DNA from 3 places in the Paenibacillus sp. Z3-2 genome. Region 3 is predicted to be linked to each of the others. Evidence: riboswitches for the same ligand, from Rfam matches in the RefSeq annotation. Region 3 holds a riboswitch; each other region holds the start of a gene.

Region 1 (6,757 bases), 3.1 Mb from region 3:
CGCCAGATTTCCCGGGCAGCTCCCGGAATGGAACGGACTATCTGCAGGAAGGACCCGTTACGGTGTTCGCTGGAAGAATCGGTTCTGGTGGAAGTCATGATATGACATCCTTTCATGATGTTCTGGGTTTAATTTCACAGACCATGTGGTTTATTCTAAGTATGCGCTTATTATTTGACTTCCACTCCCCAATTTGCTTCACTTAGGGTAAGACAAGGTACAGAAAGGGAGATGAACCGAATGGAACAGATTACTTCCAAACCGGCTTTTGATGTAGCCATCCAATCCCCACGCCTGACGATTGCCGTATTCAAGGCAGACTGGTGTGGTGACTGCAAATACATCGATCCGTTTATGCCTGAAGTTGAAGAGAAATATGCACGTGAACTGACTTTGGTTGAGGTCGACGTGGATCAGGTTGGAACCGTTAGTGAAGAGCAGAATATTCTTGGCATTCCGAGCTTTGTGGCGTATGCCGATGGTCGGGAACTGGTGCGGTACGTGAACAAGCTACGCAAGTCGAGAGAAGAGATTGAGCAGTTCCTGGATCGCGCAGTTGAGGTGTACAACACGATCCATAAATAATATTATATAAGTTCGATAAATGAATATTTACACAGACACTCCGATGACAGAATAACCTTCCGATCGCTGTTATCTCCGGAGATTGTTCAAGTTGTAAAAGGGTAGACTAAAAAGAACGCCATTTCTCTTGAAATAGGGAAATGGCGTTTGTATGTCTACCGTTCATTGTTGGAAACGGTGAAGTACCTATTTATACATATCTTCCGATGACCTATCGGTCATTATTTCACCAGACGTTAACATTTTGTCACAAAGCGCGACGTCAATGAACATTTTATCCGGTATAATGAATTTAGTTGTGAAATAAGTGTCAAAGTACCGAAACAAGCGGAGAATATTCTTCGCCATCTTAAACCAACAGCGGGTGAGAAAAATTGAAGCACTTAACTTTGTTTAAATGGTTAACCGTATTAACCTGTCTTGTCATGTTTCTGGCCACATTTGGTGGAGGCATCGTAACCAAAACGGAATCGGGCCTTGGCTGCGGAACGGAATGGCCTTTATGTAACGGAAAACTCGTTCCCGCACATACTGTGGCTTCACTTATTGAATATTCCCACCGCGCTGTAAGCGCACTGGCTGGACTGTTGTCCATTGCCTCGTTTGTTGCTTTTCTGCGGTTCGGCAAGTCACGCCGTGACCTGCAATTGTTTTCTTTCTTAACCCTGATATTTGTTATTGTCCAAGGAATCATGGGGGCTTTTGCCGTCGTTTTCTCCCAATCTTCAGCAGTTATGGCACTTCATTTCGGCTTTGCGCTGATTGCCTTTGCCAGTTCGCTTATGATGGCATTGGGCATAAGGCAGGAAGCAAAAGATGGTGGATTGGAGCGTCTGAATAAATATCCTCGGGTCAGTAAAAAATTCAGAAATCTGGTCTGGTTCTCCACGATCTATACGTATCTCGTGGTATACACAGGCGCATTTGTGAGTCACACGGATTCTGCCGGTGGTTGTTCCGGATTTCCGCTCTGTAACGGGCAGATTATTCCTGAGCTTTCAGGCGGGGTAGCGGTTGCTTTTGCTCACCGTGCAGCAGCTGCGTCTTTAGTGATTGTTATTGCAATTCTGGGTCACTTCGCGTATCGTAATCATCCGGATAACAAGGAAATGCGTACTCTTGGCGTTGTATCTGTTGTTTTGATTCTGATGCAAGTGGTCATCGGTATTTTCATGATGGTGACGATGAGCCGTCCGGAAGTATACATGTTCGTAGCTCTTGCCCATATGCTGGACATCGCCATACTGTTCGGGATCTTAACGTATATGAGTTTCCTGGTGTACAAGCTGCATCGCCCGGTTAATCGTTTCTAGATCCATTTCTTGGTCTTTGGGCTCAATATTGAAAGTCCACCATCCAGTGATGTACATCATTGGACAGGTGGACTTTGTTTGATGTCAGGGGGATCAGGGCAACCTATGGCATGCAGCGTTTACATGTTTACTCGGAATGATTATGTTTATATGATGAACCTTTATGGATCAGCAGAGTGGAAAGAGGAGGTTATATATGCTGCGAACGTTGCTGGGAGAAAAGCCACGTGTAAACGAAGGTTTGCTGAAAGAAGCAATGGAGTCCATGGCGCATACACTTGAGCTGTTTCAGCGACAAATGCATGTGGACCATGATCCTACTCACGACTATCGGAAACTGTATGTGTGGACCCAGGGGCTTATCTCTTCCCTGGATGAACTGGAGCAAAGCTGCTTCGCTGCTGCTCATTTTCGACAAAAGGTCGTTGCAGGTTCGACGGACGATATGACGCTAGCCGAGAAAGCTGAGTATGCTCGGTATGTTTATTTTTACAAAGATGGCTTCATTCGCTGCTTTGCCATTCTGGATAAAGTCGGCACCGTATTGAATGAGATATTCCAGCTGAATACTTCAAATACAAAAGCGCATTTTTCTTATTTTACCGTGTTAAGACAGTTCGACTTTGCGAGGGAGCATCATGATCTTGCCCTGCGATTGATTCAGATCAAGGACTCTTATCGTGAGCCGATGAGCAAGCTGCGCAAACGACGTAATATGGAAATTCACTACATGAACTCCGAAATGCACGATGATCTGTGGCAGTTACATCAGACGTTGCAAGGTAAAGTGAAATTGGAGGATCTGAATCAACATGTGCAGGAAATGCGTCAGGGCGTGGATATGGTCTGTGAAACGTTAACAGCCTCTTATAGCTATATCAATAAAATATGGCTAAGAAATAATTGCCTTTGACAAATCGGAATACTTGGAATATACTGAGTTTCAATCGATGTTACACGGATATAACTGATATTTCAGAAGTTAGAAGTTACGTTCACATTATAATGCATAAACTACATGAACTTATAGAATCCTACAACATACAACAGCATATTTCTTATCGAGAGCGGCGGAGGGACAGGCCCGATGAAGCCCGGCAACCGATTTGTAACGACATGACACATGTGTCATTCGTTATAGATGTTAGGTGCTAATTCCTACAAAATGGTGCAAGACACGATTTTGGCAGATGAGAAGGTATATTCTTTCACGTAAAGAGCCCTCTTTGTATCTGCAAAGGGCTCTTTTTTTGTATGTATAGGGGAGTTTTCCTTTAGATCGGGTAAAGATACATGTAGGTGGTTGGAAAGGGGCAAGTGCGATTGATTGAATTAAAAGGTTTAACGAAAACGTACGGCAAAGGGGCAAAATCTACAACGGCACTATCCGAGCTGAATTTGAGCATCCAAAAGGGTGAAATCTACGGAGTGATCGGCCATTCTGGAGCGGGAAAAAGTACACTGATCCGTTGCATTAATTTGTTGGAGCGCCCTACGGAGGGTGAAGTATGGGTAGACGGGATCAACCTGACTGAACTGAACAAAACCGAATTGCAGCAACAGAGACGCAAGATCGGGATGATTTTTCAACACTTTAATCTGTTATCCTCGGCAACGGTGTATGATAATGTAGCTTTTCCGTTAAAGCTTGTGAATACGCCCAAGGAAGCAATTGATCGCAAAGTGAAGGAAATGCTCGCTCTGGTTGGTCTGGAGCACCATAGCAGCAAATATCCGGCTCAATTATCGGGTGGACAGAAACAGCGTGTAGGGATTGCAAGAGCACTCGCCAGTGATCCGAATGTACTCCTATGTGATGAGGCCACCTCGGCACTTGATCCGCAGACGACAAATTCGATTCTAAAGTTATTGCTCGACATTAATGAAAAGTACAACCTGACGATTGTGCTGATTACACATGAGATGCACGTCATCCAGAATATCTGTGACAAGGTGGCTGTCATTCATCAAGGCGGCATAGTGGAACAGGGACCTGTAACCGAAGTATTCCTGAAGCCGCAGCATGCCATTACGCGGGACTTTATGATGCGTGATCATGAAGTTGGACTTGCCCTTGAAGAGACTGCTTTGGCGAATGCAGGCTTGAAATTACAGGCAGGTGCTGCTTCCAAACTTGTGAAGATATCCTTTCTGGGTAACAAAACGTATGAAGCGATTTTGTCCAGAACGGTACGTAAAACGGGAGTGGATTTTGCGATCCTGCAGGGTACGATCTCTACGATCAAACAGGTTCCTTATGGGCAGCTGACCGTTCGGTTCGAAGGCGATACCCATGCGATTGACCGGACGATATCAGAATTAACCGCAGAGGGACTTGATGTGGAGGTGCTACGTTAACATGGATTTTTCTACAGTTCGCTGGGAAGAGGTTGGTAAAGCTTCCATTGAGACACTGCAAATTTTGGGTGTATCAGGCTTGTTTACCGTAATCTTTGGTTTACCACTCGGGGTGCTGCTGTTCATGACAGCCCGATCTGCTTCAACCAAATCACGGGTGGTATACATTATACTGTCCCTGATTGTTAATATTTTGCGATCGATCCCATTTATTATATTGATTGTCGCTCTTATTCCATTCACTCGTTCACTCGTCGGTACAGCTACAGGGGTGCTTGGTGTTATCCCACCTTTAGTTATTTCAGCAGCTCCTTACTTCGCTCGACTGGTAGAGACAACAATGCGTGAAGTGGATCGTGGTGTCATTGAAGCAGCACAGGCGATGGGTGCATCGACCGGACAGATTGTAAGACGGGTACTGTTGCCTGAGGCACTTCCTGGTCTGCTTGCTGGAATAACCATCACTATCGTTACGCTTGTCTCGTATACGGCGATGGCGGGTATGGTTGGTGGTGGAGGCCTGGGAACGCTGGCAATTAACTATGGGTATTATCGGTATCAAAATGAAATTATGATCATATCCGTAGTGTCGATGATTATTCTAGTGCAAATTCTCCAGATGGCTGGAGATCGCTTGGTTACATTTTTCACCAGGAAATAACACATAGATAACATGATGGATATGCATTCTTGCGGACGCCACATGAAAAAAATGATTAGAGAAGGGGTTTTACACATGAAAAAATGGTCTTTTGCTCTACTTAGTCTTATGCTGATTGCGGTTCTTGCCGCGTGCGGAAACAACAAGGACGCCGACAGCGGCGCAGACAATGAAGGAGGAGCTCCGCGTACAGTAGAATTGAAAGTGGGAGCTTCACCTACACCACACGCAGAGATTCTGGAAAGCATCAAGCCTGAGCTGGAAGCACAAGGTATTCGTTTACAAGTGGTTACGTTTAATGATTATGTTCAACCCAACCAGCAACTGGCTGACGAAAAGTTGGATGCAAACTTCTTCCAGCATCAGCCGTACCTGGACACCGAGAATAAAGAACGTGGTTTCAACCTCGTTACTGTAACTCCTGTTCATGTTGAACCTTTTGGTGGATACTCCAAAATGATTAAGTCTTTGGATGAATTGGCAGATGGCGCAAAAGTAGCAATTCCGAATGATCCATCCAATGGTGGACGTGCACTGTTGTTGCTTGCGAAGGAAGGCGTCATTACCCTGAAAGACAACACAAATATTACATCGACGATTCAGGATATTACAGCAAATCCAAAAAACTTGGATATTATCGAGCTGGATGCAGCCATGATGCCTCGTCAATTGGATGAAGCGGATCTGGTATTTATCAACGCTAACTATGCATTGGAAGCCAATCTTAACCCTGAAAAAGATGCTTTGCTTATTGAAGATCTGCAAGGTAACCCCTATGCAAACATCCTCGTTTCCCGTGAGGATAATAAAGATGCAGATGCAATCCAAAAACTGGCTGCTGCACTGCACTCCGAAGAAGTTAAAACATTTATCAAAGAACGTTACCAAGGTGCAGTTGAACCTGCAACTGAATAATATTACGGAATGTATGAAATGAAATATGTGAAGCTTGTGAGCAAAAGCCGTAAGTCTCTCTAGAAGAGACTTACGGCTTTTTATGTTTCATCATCTGTGATGACGTAGGAAATCAATAGGGATCTCGATTTGTAGTGTGAGAAATAATATCGATCTTCTGTTTTTCATGTTCATGTAGAGATCCTTTCAAGTTATATCATCGACAGTACCATAGGTGTTTGATTTCAATCAAGATATATTTGGGATTTCAGGTGGATACTTCCTAAGAGAGATGCGAGTTGTAGGGGGAGGATAAATCTTTTATACTGGATAAGTGACTGCTCTTTGAAGAGGGGGATGAACGTGAAGGGAAAGATTGCCCTCATAACGGGAAGTGCCAAAGGTCTTGGTAAAATGACGGCCCTCAGTCTGGCAGATCAGGGGTGTCATATTGCCCTTAACTATGTACACAGCAGAACAGAAGCTGAGGCTTTAAGGGCTCAGATTACAGCCAAGGGTGTGAGGTGCATTGCCATCCAGGCGGATATATCCAAGGTGGAAGATATTGCTTCATTGGTTGAAAAGGTGGAAGACAAGCTGGGCAGCATTGATATTCTGGTGAATAACGCGGGTCCATTTGTTCGTGAACGTCGATTATTTGCGGACTATTCCGAAGATGAGGTCCAGATGCTTGTACAGGGCAACCTGTTAGGACCCATGTTGCTGGATCAACGTGTGTTGCCGGAGATGAGACGCAAGCAGTGGGGTCGCATCATCCATTTTGGCTTCAGTCATGCTGGAGAAGCGAGATCCTGGCCTCATCGTGCAGTGTATGCGGCTGCCAAGGTAGGTCTGGTATCTTTTACGAAGACACTCGCGGTTGAAGAAGCCCCGTATGGAATTACGGTTAACATGGTATGTCCAGGTGACATTCGTGGGGCGAACA
Region 2 (6,757 bases), 2.8 Mb from region 3:
ATTGGTTCAATGCTTGGAGTCATTGTAGGCGTATACCTTCTCCCCCTGTTACTTGAAAAAGTCCTATCGGGATACGGTATCGTACAGATTCCTCTCATTCTGAACTGGGGAGGCATTATACTCTTTGCTTGTCTGAGTATTCTTGCCGCAGCGCTAGGATCCTGGGTATCGTCCAAGGTGATTCGTCAGGCATCGCCGCGTATTCTTGTTGTCGAATAACATGTAGAAAGAAGGAGTGCTCATGCACAGCGTATACAAAAGCTTCTGGTCGCCGCCCTAGGCTCCGTTGGCTTACTTGCGGCCTGTACGAATAATCCTCTCAACTCCTCATCAGAGAGCGGAAATGCCCAAGGCGCCGAGTCCCAATGGATGAAGCTGATTAGCAATAATGCTATAGATAAGGAACTTGATCAAGTCAGTGAGAAATCCGCATCCAGTCTTTTGGTTGTTGATCATCCTGTAGGAAATATCGAGGTGCGGAACAGTGAAGATGGTGAACTTCAAGTCCGTACGTACATTCAGGCTTTGAACAATCGTACCGGTGAATCCACATTGGAGGAACTGGCTCAAAACGCCGAAGTCTCCTTAACGACCAAGGGGAACACAACCACCGTTGAGATCCATCCCAAGGATAAAACGGGAACCGATCTTTGGTCATGGGCCGACAAAAATATAGGGAATTCCCATTTCATCGTAAACTATGTGATTGAGGCTCCGGCCAATATCGTTGAATATGAGATTTCTACAGAAGTTGGCAATATTTCACTTGCAGGTTTAACAGGAAGCTATGAGCTTGCCAATAACACAGGCTCCATTGATCTTAACAACATTCAAGTCCAAGGCAAATCCAGCATCAAATCCGATGCAGGTACCATCCGTCTTGATCTGAATCAGCTGCACGATGGAAGCCAGCTCAAAGCTTCAACTGAGTTGGGTACCATCACTGCCCTGCTGCCTTCCAATCTGGCTTACACACTAAAAGCGGAAACGGATCTGGGCAAGGTCTCGGGTGCTTCGAGGGGAAAGAGTGATATCAACGGCGGTGGACCTCTGCTTTCCTTGAGCACATCTGTAGGAACCATTAAGGTAGAGAATAAGTAATTATAAAAAAAGTACCCAAAAAGCCCTTTCGTATCCTTTATAAGATACGAAAGGGCTTTTCCATGTAGGTCTGGCTTGGCTGGGTATATCCTTCAGCTCCGCCACTTCTTCGCAAGTTCGCCAATCTGATGTGGCGTAGTACGGCAACAGCCGCCAATGATTTTTGCACCCGCAGCAACCCATGCCTCCGAAGCATCACTCATACTGCCACATGTACCCTGTCCACTCCACGTCTTCGTTGCTGCATCGTATACTTCTCCCGAGTTCGGATACACAATAACAGGTTTGTCGCTGGCACGGCTAAGAATACTTACGGCTTCTGTCACCACTTCCATGGGAGCACAGTTCAGGCCAATCGCCGCAATCTGTGGCTCGGAACCAAACGTCTGTGCACATAACTCAAGCGCTGTGCCCTCGCTGATGCTTGTCCCGTCTTTTAAAGAAAAAGATAACCAGGCATATGCATGAGGAAACTCCTTCAGCAAATCAACCAGCACCTGTGCTTCCTGCAAGGATGGAATGGTCTCCAATGCCAGAATATCAGCACCCGCTTCAAGCAACGCCGCTATACGCGGACGATGGAATTCAGCCAAGGTCTCATCTGTGACGCCGTAATGACCAATGTACTCCGATCCATCAGCAAGGTATGCACCGTAGGGTCCAACGGATGCGGCAACGAGCGGTCGCGGCCGAACCAGGGCACATTTCTCTGGGACAACAGGCGTTTGTTGTTGCGTATCCAACAAGGAAGAATTGCCCTCCGGTTTAACTTCCGTGTTCTCAACTATACTGTCCTGCACTTCTGCCCATACGTCATCTCTCGCTTGTGCAGCCAGTTTCACCGTCTTGCGGATCAGGTCCAACGCTGCCTGCTCTCCGATTCCTCTCTTGCTGAAGCCATCCACTGTCGCTTGATAACTGGATGTAATCGCGCAGTCGGCTCCTGCTCGAAAATAATCCGCATGAACCTGAACGATAACATCCGGATTCTCAATTAATACACGAGCAGACCAGAGCGGATCGTCCAGATCACATCCATGCTGTTCAAGTTCGGTCGCCAGCGCTCCGTCCAGAATCATGACCGGATGTTCACGCAGGATCTCTTCTATGGGGTTATTCTGTTGTGCTAGCGTCATGTACTTGTCCTCTTTTCTTATTCACACGTTCTGTCAGATAATAGGCTGCGTAACACACTGCGATAAATGGAATCCCACAATACAGCGCAATCCGCTGTGTCGGGTCAAAGGCAATACCTATGCATGAAGCCAGGCATAATATAAATGAAATAATCGGTACCGCCGGGTATAGCGGTGTGCGGTACACCAGATCTTTGACCGCGTGGCCTTCCCGGATATATTGTCTGCGGAACATGTATTGGGAAGCGCTGATGCTCATCCATACCGCAACAACAGCCAGACCCGAAATAGAAACCAGTGTAATATACACGGTACCTGGCGCAATGATGCTGGACAGCAAGGCCAGCGCACCACCAACCATACTGATCAGGAGTGCATTCAATGGCACACCGCGTTTGGTCAATTTGGCAAACCATGGAGAGATCGTTCGTTTATCAGCCAGAGACCAGAGCATCCGTGACGAAGCATACAGGCCTGAATTGGCTGCAGAGAGAATCGCCGTCAGAATAACAAAGTTCATAATGTCTGCTGCATACGGCACACCCACTCGTTCCATTACTGCTACAAATGGACTTTGCAGTACACTGGCATCCGACATAGGTAGCAAGGCAGACAAGATAACAATCGTTCCGATGAAGAAAATAACCAAACGCCAGAGCGTCGTATGAATGGCTTTGGGTATCGTCTTCTCCGGGTTCTCGGTCTCCCCGGCAGCAATGCCGATTAACTCGGTGCCCGAGAATGCAAAGTTTACAGCAAGCATGGTCATCAATATCGCTGTAGCCCCATGGGGAAACCACCCGGATGCGGTAATATTCGATAAAAACGGAGCCGGTTCAGCATCCGCCATCGGAATGAACCCGAACATGGCTGCGCCACCGATAATTATAAAGACTACGATCGTCACTACTTTCACAGATGAGAACCAGAACTCGGATTCCGCGAATAATTTTACTGTTAATGCATTGAACAGAAAAATCATCAACGCAAAAATGGCACTCCATATCCATACGTTGACCGATGGGAACCAGCGCTGCATCAGCAGTCCGGCGGCTGTGAATTCGGAACCCAGTGCAACGGTCCAGGTTAACCAGTACAACCAGGCCACCGTGTAGCCTGTTGCTGGTCCGATATATTTGGCAGCATAGCTATGAAATGCCCCCGTCTCTGGCATATGAACAGACAGTTCACCGAGACAGAGCATAACCAGATATACGACGATCGCCCCGATCAGATAGGACAGAATGGTTCCCAGGGGTCCCGCCTGTTGAATCGTGTAACCCGAGCTTAGGAATAATCCTGTTCCAATCACTCCACCGAGAGAGAGCATGATCACATGCCGTGCCTGCATTTTCCGCTGAAAATGTCCTTTGTCGTTGTTGTTATCCATACCTGTTGCTCCCTACTTCTTCATCCAGAAAAACAAAAAAGACCCACTCTTCCTAAAGAGTGCGCCGTTACTGACAAATAAAAACAAACGCTCCTATCTATCAGGCTTTCACCCGCTGGAATTAGCACAGTATCCTTCAGATCTGTTGCTGAGGCTTCTAAGGGCCAGTCCCTCCACCTCTCTGGATAAGAAAATGATTTTTTATAAATATAGCGATCTATCATGAATGTGTCAACATTTTAATACTAATTGGCCACCCTCCTCGCTATTCGGTAGAAGATCCGAGATTGGTGATAGTGGTCTTCACATCGTACGTAATTGGTACGGTACTAAAAATGTTATCCCAATCATCTTTGACTTTCTTCCATGTTTTAGGTTCTTTAATACGCAAGCTGTCCCGAAAATCCGCAACATCCACTTTGTAGGTATGCTGAAGTTTGTATAACACTTGACGGATCTGTTGTTCCGCCAATTCAGAAAATTCTTTTTCCAGTTCCCTGAGATAGGCCCCCTTTTCCTCTTCTTCGGGAGCACGCCAATCTTCCATCAACCAGCCTTCGGAATCGACTTTCACGTGGAATGAAATATCATTGCCAACCACCTTGGGAATCACTTTTGTTTTCTTCTTCTTCATTTCATATACAACGGTGAAACCCTCTTTGTTGTATGTTTTCAATACGCCTCCCTTTTCTTTAGGTCTGATCCACGATAGCCCTTCCAGATCGGTTTGGCTGAGTTCCCCGAGGAATTTGGTCGTTTTTCCATCAAAGATACTGCCACCAGAGAACTTATCCTCTCCATTGCTCAGTACATTTTGAAGTAAAAAGCTAGAACCGGATTGCATTTGGGCATCTAATTTGGAGAGCAAAACGGGGTCCAGGATTTTGTTGGACAAGTATGAATTGTCGGTAATGCTTGTGAGATAAAATGCTGGAATTTGAGAAGGGTCCTCCGAAGTGAGCACATCCAGGGCACGATGATGACTAATCAGAACGAGACAGTTTGGACGAATATCGTTATCCCGAAGTACAAAATCCAGCAGTTGGTCCAGACCATACTTTTTGGCTATATCCTTGGAGATGACGATGACCTTCAGATGATGTCCGATGAGCGGACGATCTCGTCTTAATGCAAACTGACGAAAGATTTGCAGCAAGGAATCTCCGGTCAGCTGTTCATTGGAATATGAAGTCTTACCAGAACCAGGTGATCCGGACTGTTCGCCTTTTTTGCTGCTGGAGCTGCCCGGAGCAATCTGTACCGTAGCAGTTATATTGTTTTGCTTGGAATACGTTCCTCCCTGAGCGGCGATATTCTTCTCAAATTCCGTTTCTTTTCCGACATCGATCCCGAGACCAACATAGACACTTAGATCCTCTACCTCCCGACTGCTCCAGCATCCGGATATCAACAAAAGAACACACAACACAAAGGCTATACGTAAAAGCATACGGAAACGAATCATGCATGTTTGCCTCCTTTTTTACGAACCAGACTTAGTATCAGCAGCAACAGGGGTAAAATGGCAAATAGAAGTACGGATGAATTGCCCAGCATATCACCCAGTGCAAACGTTTCATCCACGGTTTTGGGCATCAATGCCGTCAGATAAATTAACGGCAGAAGAGCATACATAATGACCTTGATCTTCTTCGTACGAAATAAGTCGCGAATGCCCACCGAAGCGCAATAGTGTGTGATCGTAAAGCTCGAGAAGATCTGCATTATCCAGATGACCAGTAGCAAGGATTCGAAACGCTCGAAAATCAAACCCTGTATCTCAAAACTTCTCACCAAATCCAACGTTGGCCAAGTCCGCGTCTTAATCCCGTCAAGAGAAAGACTACCTACAACCATCACCACCGTAATTAGGTAAATCATTGTGGATATGAACATGCCCCAGCTCATGGCGGCATTGCTTTTTTTTGGATTTTTCATATAAGCAGTCATAACAAACATGACTTCGTACCCCGTATATGCCAGCAGCGAAGGTTTCAATCCTTTGATAACTGGCATGACTCCCTCTCCGAGTACGGGCCTCAGATTGCCGATTTCAAATAACTGATTACTAAGCAAGATTTCAATCACAAATATAATCAGTGTAATCGGCAAAATGATCTCAAATACGCGCACAATGACAGCAAGTCCGCCAGAGATCAAATAGATGCCAATCCACATAAACACCATCACGATGGCCCATGTTGGTGTGCGCTCAAGCAAATACATGCCTGTCACTTCAGCCATGACCCGAATTTCGAATGCGGCAATCACCATAAAATAGATAATCATGGCGAATCCCAATATGTAAGCAATCCAGCTCCCCGTAATCTCACGGGTGAACTGGAATACTGTTTTCTCCGGAAATCTGCGACACAGGGTAACCAGAATAATTCCGACACCCATAATAATCAGTCCAGACAGAATAATTGACATCCAGACATCCGGGGTTCCGACAGCTTTGCTCGTTGTTCGAGGAAGCGTTAATATCCCAGCGCCAAGCATGTAATTGACAATAACCACAACAGCTTGCCTAGTACTGATCTTTCCTTCGGAGCTATTCACTTTATTTCACCCCAACCACTTTAATTTATTTCATTTTTTCGGTCTTGATCTATCGGATTGGACATCTCGGGACGCTTCCTCATCATATTTAGCGGAGCACGGATAATGAAATCCTTCCAATCCCCAAAATGATAAGGGACAGCCGGTGCAACATAAGAAACGCCGAAGCTCGAGAGTCTCGCCAGATGGGTACATATGAGGAGAAAGAACATAACCACGCCAAACAATCCGAGCACAGCCGCGCTAAACATGGCAGCAAATCGCAGAACTCGCAGCGTTATGCCGGCACTATAGACGGGTATTGTAAAGGAGGATATGGCGGTAACCGCAACAACGATGACCAGGAACTGGCTTATAATTCCTGCCTGTACGGCCGCCTGGCCGATAATAAGACCTCCAACGATACCCATCGCGGGTGCAATCGGCTTAGGTAGACGAATCCCCGCCTCCCTCAGAATCTCAATTGAAAGTTCCATGATCAGTACTTCGATGATTGAAGGAAACGGCACTCCCGTCCGCGTTTCAATAATCGTGAGTACTAGCTTAGTTGGGATAAGTCCCGGATGGA
Region 3 (6,757 bases):
CCAAACACCAATGTAGCGATTCCTAAGAATGGCTCGGTATTGGTCTTCACCGGCAATCAGAAATCTTCTTCGGACCGTTTCACTGTTGGCTCAACCGTAGAAATGAATTATAAGTATACAAATGCAGCAGGCAAAGAGATCCCATGGCAAGATGTAGTGACCGCTGTTGGAGCAGGACCACGTCTGGTCAAAGACGGTAAGGTAGCTGTAAACCCGGCGAGTGAAGGTTTCAAGGATGCCAAGATTCTTACCGCGTCCGGAGCCAGAAGTGGTATCGCCATCATGGCGGATGGTTCCGTAATGCTGGCTACTGTTTCCGGAGCGACAGTTAAGGAGTGGGCAGCGGTGATGCAGAAACTTGGTGCCAAACAGGCCATGAATCTGGACGGAGGTGCATCCTCAGGCATGTATGCCGGGGGTAAAATGCTAACTTCTCCGGGCCGACTCTTGAGTAATACGCTGGTATTTGGTGGCTCTGTGCGTTAAAAGAAAGTGATTATGGGAGGTATGATGCAAATGACACTCACATCTGATCAAAAGCTGGGGGAAGGCAACACAGCTGTTCTGGCTATTAATGTAGGACTGCCGCGGCCGCTCCCTGGGCAAAAGCGTGAAGTGATGAGCGGCATTGTGAAACATCCTGTATCCGGCGCGGTTTTCCTGTCATTCACTGGAATGACAGGGGATGCGCAGGCGGACCTGGTGCATCATGGCGGACCCGACAAGGCCGTTTGTGTATACGATTACAGTCGTTATCCGGCGTTAGAACAACGGATGGATCGCAAGCTGGACTGGGGAGCTTGTGGTGAAAATTTGACGGTTGAGGGCTGTGCCGAAGAAGATGTCCGAATTGGTGACGTGTACGAGTTGGGCGAGGCTACAGTGCAGGTCAGTCAGCCCAGACAACCATGTTTTAAGCTGGGTGCACGGTATGATTATAAGGAGCTGCCTGTATATTTTCAGGAGAGTGGACATACCGGCTTTTACTTTCGTGTACTGCAAGAAGGGGAGGTACGGCCTTCGTCGATATTTCGACGAATCAGCACTGATCCATCATCCATGACGGTTCTTGAAGCCAATCGAATTATGCATCAGGGGAAAGAAGATGCCGAAGGGATTCGGGCGCTGCTGGCCATTTCTGCACTGTCAGACAGCTGGAGGCAGACGTTAATGAAACGACTGTCCAAGCTGGATATCGAGTAGCAGGGTAATTATAGTGTCATCCAGTAAGGAACGATCAATCCTTTTTTAAACTAACTTGGGAGTGTGACTAACATGACGATCTTAGGCGCGATTGAAGCAGGCGGAACCAAATTTGTATGTGGTATTGGCACGGAAAATGGAGAAGTTCTTGAACGCGTAAGTTTTCCAACGACGACACCGGAAGAGACAATGGCTCAAGTGATTTCTTTTTTTGAAGGCAAAGGCATTGAAGCGCTGGGCGTAGGTTCATTTGGCCCGATTGACCCGATTGAAGGAAGCCCAACGTATGGTTATATCACAACAACACCCAAACCACATTGGGGACAGTACAACCTGATTGGCAATCTCAAGGAGCATTTTGATGTACCGATGACATTTGATACGGATGTGAATGGTGCTGCACTTGGAGAAGCAACCTGGGGCGCTGCACAAGGTCTTGAGAGTTGTCTGTATATCACTGTGGGCACAGGCATTGGTGCAGGCGCTGTGGTTGGCGGTAAAATGGTCCATGGATTGTCACATCCAGAGATGGGACACATCATTGTGCGCAGACATCCGGAGGATACATACGAGGGTTTCTGTCCGTATCATGGGGACTGCCTCGAAGGTCTTGCAGCTGGCCCGGCCATCAACAAACGTTGGGAGCAACCGGCTTATGAACTGCCCGCAGATCATAAAGCATGGGAGATCGAAGCACATTACCTGGCACATGCACTGATGAATTATGTTCTGATTCTCTCTCCGCAGAAAATCGTAATGGGTGGCGGAGTAATGAAGCAGGAGCATCTGTTCCCGATGGTTCGTAGCAAACTGCAGGAGTTGCTTGCTGGATACGTTCAGCATCCAGCAATTCAATCTGACATTGACCAGTATGTTGTTTCACCAGGACTTGGTGACAATGCAGGGCTGTGTGGTTCGCTGGCGCTTGCCAAGTTGGCATTGAATATCTAGATCAATAAGGGATTGACGAAATTTACCATTGTGGTATGATATGGGCAACAGCATAGTACGGTTAATGAGGAAGCACCTCTCTTGCATGGATTTTGCAGGAGAGGTGTTTTTTGTGCTGCCTGTAGGTAGCAGATCTAACTCGTATAAGCTGAATATTCTAAGGGAGGGAACGAAAATGGAAGTTATTTTTATGAACAGATTGTCCAGAATGTCAGATCAGAACGCAGAGTATGCGCAGTTATGGATTGGGGAAGAGGAAGATAGCTGGCAACTGGGATGGAGCCGCTACGAGGAAGGTGAGCGAGAGGACAGCATCTGGTTCGAAGGAACTTCCTGGGAGGAGCTGCTTCATATCTACCGTCATCAGCTTGCCATACAGATGAGCGAAGGATACCGACCGCAGCTGCAGGGTTTATTTCACGAGAATGATGATCTGAAATCACGCAGTTATGGTGGTCAGCGACTCCATTGCTACAGTGAACTATACGGCAATGAGCAGTTATATACGGATCTGTGCACGTGGCGCAGGAAGAGAGCTGTATCTGACCGGAAGGCACCCTATTTTATTGCAACGAACCGTCTGCTGCGTTTGATCAGTGCCTTTGTTCCGCAATCGATGGATGAACTCATGCAACTGCCTGGCGTAGGGGAGAGCAAAGCGACCGAGTATGGTACGGAGTGGATGGAGATTACGAATGGATTGGAGCGTTCAACAACGTTCCCGCTGGATTGGGTATACACAGCTCTGAAGGAAGAAGAATATGAAAGCTGGTTATACAAGCAGAGAGAGCAGAAGTACAAGCAGGAACTCGATAGGTTCACCACGCGTAAGCAGGTGCTTGAGGGCATGAAGGACGGGCATACGTTAGAAGAGATTGTTAATCGATCCGGATTATCTCGACGCGAATTGATTGAGCTGTTGGAGACACTGGATCTCGAAGGTTATGACACCGATTGTCTTCTGGATGTGGAGCTGGCAGTTATGCCAGAGAACGAACAAGAGGCCGTATGGAGTGCATATGAGGAGCTGGGAGATACGTTCTTGAAGCCGGTATTACATAAGGTGTATGGAGGAGAGAAGCCCGACGGAGGAAGTCTGGAGCAGGTCTATGAAAGACTGCGCATGATTCGAATCCGCTTTCGTCGGCACGCAGAGACAGAGCAGCATGTTGGTTAATGATCGGAAATGAAAAAAGACGAGGCGTTTCTCCCGGAGGAGCGCTTCGTCTTCGTTATTTCATACGAGTTCATACCCAGTCTTTTTTGCGGAAAATAAAGAACATGCTCAGGCCCAGCGTTACCATCAGGCCAATCACAACAAAATAGCTGTATTTCCAGTTAAGTTCTGGCATATTCGTAAAGTTCATGCCGTATATACCGGTAATGACCGTCAGCGGCATGAAGACCGTAGTAATGGCGGTAAACACACGCATGATCTCATTCGCCCGGTTCGCAATACTGGATTGATAGGCTTCTCGCAAGTTACCCATCAGGTCGCGGTAGGTTTCAAAGGTTTCAGATATTTTTACGGCATTCTCATAGATGTCACTGAAATATTTTTGAAGTTGATCATCAATGAGACGCAGATCTTTTTTGTTAAGGGTGTTAATGACCTCTTTCTGAGGTCCGAGCACTTTTTTCAGCCACAGAATCTCACTGCGTAGCCCGATGATTTCATTCAGATGAGACTTTTTGGTGTGCATCAGAATATCTTCCTCAAGCTTCTCGATCCGAGCTTCAATTCGGTCACCTACGGTGAAATAATTATCAACAATCAAGTCAACCAGCAGGTACAGCAGACGATCGGGTGTACTGATTTCCTGTTCCCACAGGATGGGTTTCAATGTGCGCAATTCGCTGACCTTCTGTTTCGTAACACTTATAATGAAATGTCTGCCGAGGAACAGGTTGACCGCACGTAGAAATATCTCTTCATCATCAAAACGAATGCTATTAATCACAATAAAATAATGGTTCTCATATATCTCAATTTTCGGACGTTGTTCTTCGTCACTGAGACAGTCTTCCACAGCCAGATCATGCATTAAGAAGAGCGGTTGAAGTACCGCCAAATCGTCTACATCCGCATCAATCCAGTAAAATCCTTCCGCTGGTGGAGTCAGCGCCTGCTGAATGTCGTCCACCGGAATAAATACACCGTTGTTAACCAACCGGATTTTCATCGTTAATCTACTCCTTCTGCACCCGCCAACCTGGCGGATATTATCATTATGGGCGCAAAAAGAACAAATCAGCCGGTCGGCAGCGGAGCCTGGAGATCAGGGCTGCGTTCACTTTATAATCAAACGGAAGTTACGTCCCGCTGCCGGCATGCTGATGTCAATTCTCTATGCAGTTTGTCGGAATTCGGCTGCCAGTCAGGCCTCGGGTCGCCATCCATTTAATATGTCACCTCTCACATAAGGGTTTATAACACCTTGTTTAGTATACCGCTGGTACAAGGTGCTTTCAAGCGCAAAAATGTGTCTATTTCGCGCTCTGAGGCAGTGTATGACAACGAATGATGAACGGTTCCGATCTGGAAAGCAGACATTGAACTGCAACTTGACGTGAGGGCATTAATGTAATAAAGTAGACGGTGAACCATATTAAATTACAATCAAATACAGCGAAATCTTATCAAGAGTAGGTGGAGGGACTGGCCCGATGAAACCCGGCAACCGGCGGTATACCGCACGGTGCTAATTCTTGCAGCGACCAAGTGCCCAAGTGGCACTGTTGTAACTGAGAGATGAGAGAGGCGCATATCTATTTACATATGACCTTTCTCGAAATCCGAGGAAGGTCTTTGTCGTATGCCCCGACTTCTCAGCAGTGATTTTCGCTAAGGAACTTGAGGTTGTCTGTAACTTTCTTTGGATGGACTTGTAATCCAACATATGTAGACAAACTCATGGCAGCCTATAACTGCATTGATGTGGACACATCAAGCCAGCGGTAGCTGCATCTATCAATGCACAAGGAGGAGTTAGACTTACCATGCCAATCAAAATACCTGATACTCTGCCAGCAAAAGAAGTACTTGAAGGAGAGAATATCTTCGTCATGGATGAAACTTCTGCATACCAGCAGGATATTCGTCCACTCCGTATCGCTATATTAAACCTGATGCCCACAAAGGAAACGACGGAAACACAATTGCTTCGTCTGGTAGGAAATACGCCCATTCAGGTGGATGTCGTTCTGGTACATCCCAAATCCCATACCTCGAAGAATACGTCTCAGGAATATTTGGATTTGTTCTATAAAACGTTCGATGAGATTGAGCACCGCCGCTTTGATGGAATGATTATCACGGGTGCTCCTGTGGAGCAGATGGATTTCGAAGACGTGAACTATTGGAATGAAATCCAGGAGATTTTCGAATGGACCAAAACCAATGTGACATCAACCCTGCACATATGTTGGGCCTCCCAAGCTGGTTTATACCACCATTTTGACGTACCCAAGGTTGCACTTGATGAAAAGTGTTTTGGCGTTTTCCCGCACACCATCAACAAACCCCATGTTCCGTTGCTGCGTGGATTCGATGAAGTATTCAATGTTCCGCATTCCCGTCATACGGAAGTGCGACGTGAAGATATTGAAAAGAACGAGAAGTTAGAGATCTTGGCTGAATCCGAGGAAGCGGGTATCTTCCTGGTTGCTACCAAAGATGGCAAACAGATTTTTGCCACAGGGCATGCCGAGTATGATCCCTTCTCATTAAAGTGGGAGTATGACCGGGATGTAGCGAAAGGGTTGGATATCGCGCTGCCTAGGCATTATTATCCGAATGACGATCCTTCCCGTGTGCCACCAGCTACTTGGCGCGCTCATGCCAACTTATTATTCTCTAATTGGCTTAATTACTATGTGTATCAGGAAACACCTTACGATATTGGCCCGCAAATCTAATCGAGACCACAGGAGGATGCAGCAATGGAAGACAACAACAAGTTGAAAATCGAAAGCCGCTTAGCACAAATTGGGTCCATCAATGAACCGGTAACAGGCGCCATTAACTTTCCGATCTATCAATCCACTGCGTTTCGCCACCCGAAGCTTGGACAAAGCACGGGATTTGATTATATTCGTACAACCAATCCAACCCGCAAAGTGTTGGAAGAAGCAGCTGCAGCGCTGGAATCCGGTGACGCAGGATTTGCCTGTAGCTCAGGCATGGCCGCGCTGCAAACCATCTTTGCCATGTTTGGTCAGGGAGATCATCTGATTGTATCGCTGGATCTGTATGGCGGAACCTATCGTCTGCTTGAACGCATCTTGTCCCGTTTTGGCGTAACCGCAAGTTATGTGGACACGAATGATCTTGCAGCACTGGAGAATGTTCGTCAGCCGAATACCAAAGCTGTATTCATTGAGACACCAACGAATCCGCTGATGATGATTACAGATGTAGAAGCCGTCGCTTCCTGGGCGAAAAGTTACAACCTGTTGACCATTGTTGACAACACGTTGCTCACTCCATTTTTCCAACGTCCGATTGAACTGGGTGCCGATATCATCATTCATAGTGCTACCAAATATCTGGGCGGACACAATGATGTACTGGCCGGATTAATTATAACCAAGGGTGAGGCAT

The links. A riboswitch is a leader RNA that binds a small molecule or an ion and turns the genes downstream of it on or off. The one in region 3 is predicted to bind S-adenosylmethionine.
Region 1: it holds a riboswitch for S-adenosylmethionine, as region 3 does, so the genes downstream of both, M1D71_RS24255 (methionine ABC transporter ATP-binding protein) here and metA (homoserine O-acetyltransferase MetA) in region 3, are expected to answer to the same signal.
Region 2: it holds a riboswitch for S-adenosylmethionine, as region 3 does, so the genes downstream of both, mmuP (S-methylmethionine permease) here and metA (homoserine O-acetyltransferase MetA) in region 3, are expected to answer to the same signal.

What each region holds. Positions count from the first base shown of each region.
Region 1 is NZ_CP096397.1:5,416,074-5,422,830, reverse strand. Features, by position in the region: gene M1D71_RS24275 (DUF2515 family protein) at 1-98, opposite strand, end outside; gene M1D71_RS24270 (thioredoxin family protein) at 241-585, shown strand; gene M1D71_RS24265 (COX15/CtaA family protein) at 1,011-1,898, shown strand; gene M1D71_RS24260 (Cthe_2314 family HEPN domain-containing protein) at 2,095-2,811, shown strand; SAM riboswitch class I at 2,954-3,095, shown strand; gene M1D71_RS24255 (methionine ABC transporter ATP-binding protein) at 3,222-4,256, shown strand; gene M1D71_RS24250 (methionine ABC transporter permease) at 4,258-4,917, shown strand; gene M1D71_RS24245 (MetQ/NlpA family ABC transporter substrate-binding protein) at 4,993-5,832, shown strand; gene M1D71_RS24240 (SDR family oxidoreductase) at 6,175-6,757, shown strand, end outside.
Region 2 is NZ_CP096397.1:5,697,504-5,704,260, forward strand. Features, by position in the region: gene M1D71_RS25625 (ABC transporter permease) at 1-219, shown strand, start outside; gene M1D71_RS25630 (DUF4097 family beta strand repeat-containing protein) at 370-1,101, shown strand; gene mmuM (homocysteine S-methyltransferase) at 1,194-2,237, opposite strand; gene mmuP (S-methylmethionine permease) at 2,215-3,627, opposite strand; SAM riboswitch class I at 3,718-3,819, opposite strand; gene M1D71_RS25645 (Ger(x)C family spore germination protein) at 3,893-5,092, opposite strand; gene M1D71_RS25650 (GerAB/ArcD/ProY family transporter) at 5,089-6,189, opposite strand; gene M1D71_RS25655 (spore germination protein) at 6,210-6,757, opposite strand, start outside.
Region 3 is NZ_CP096397.1:1,875,325-1,882,081, forward strand. Features, by position in the region: gene M1D71_RS08395 (phosphodiester glycosidase family protein) at 1-486, shown strand, start outside; gene M1D71_RS08400 (MOSC domain-containing protein) at 517-1,203, shown strand; gene M1D71_RS08405 (ROK family protein) at 1,276-2,154, shown strand; gene M1D71_RS08410 (HRDC domain-containing protein) at 2,330-3,331, shown strand; gene corA (magnesium/cobalt transporter CorA) at 3,402-4,337, opposite strand; SAM riboswitch class I at 4,789-4,913, shown strand; gene metA (homoserine O-acetyltransferase MetA) at 5,155-6,072, shown strand; gene M1D71_RS08425 (PLP-dependent transferase) at 6,097-6,757, shown strand, end outside.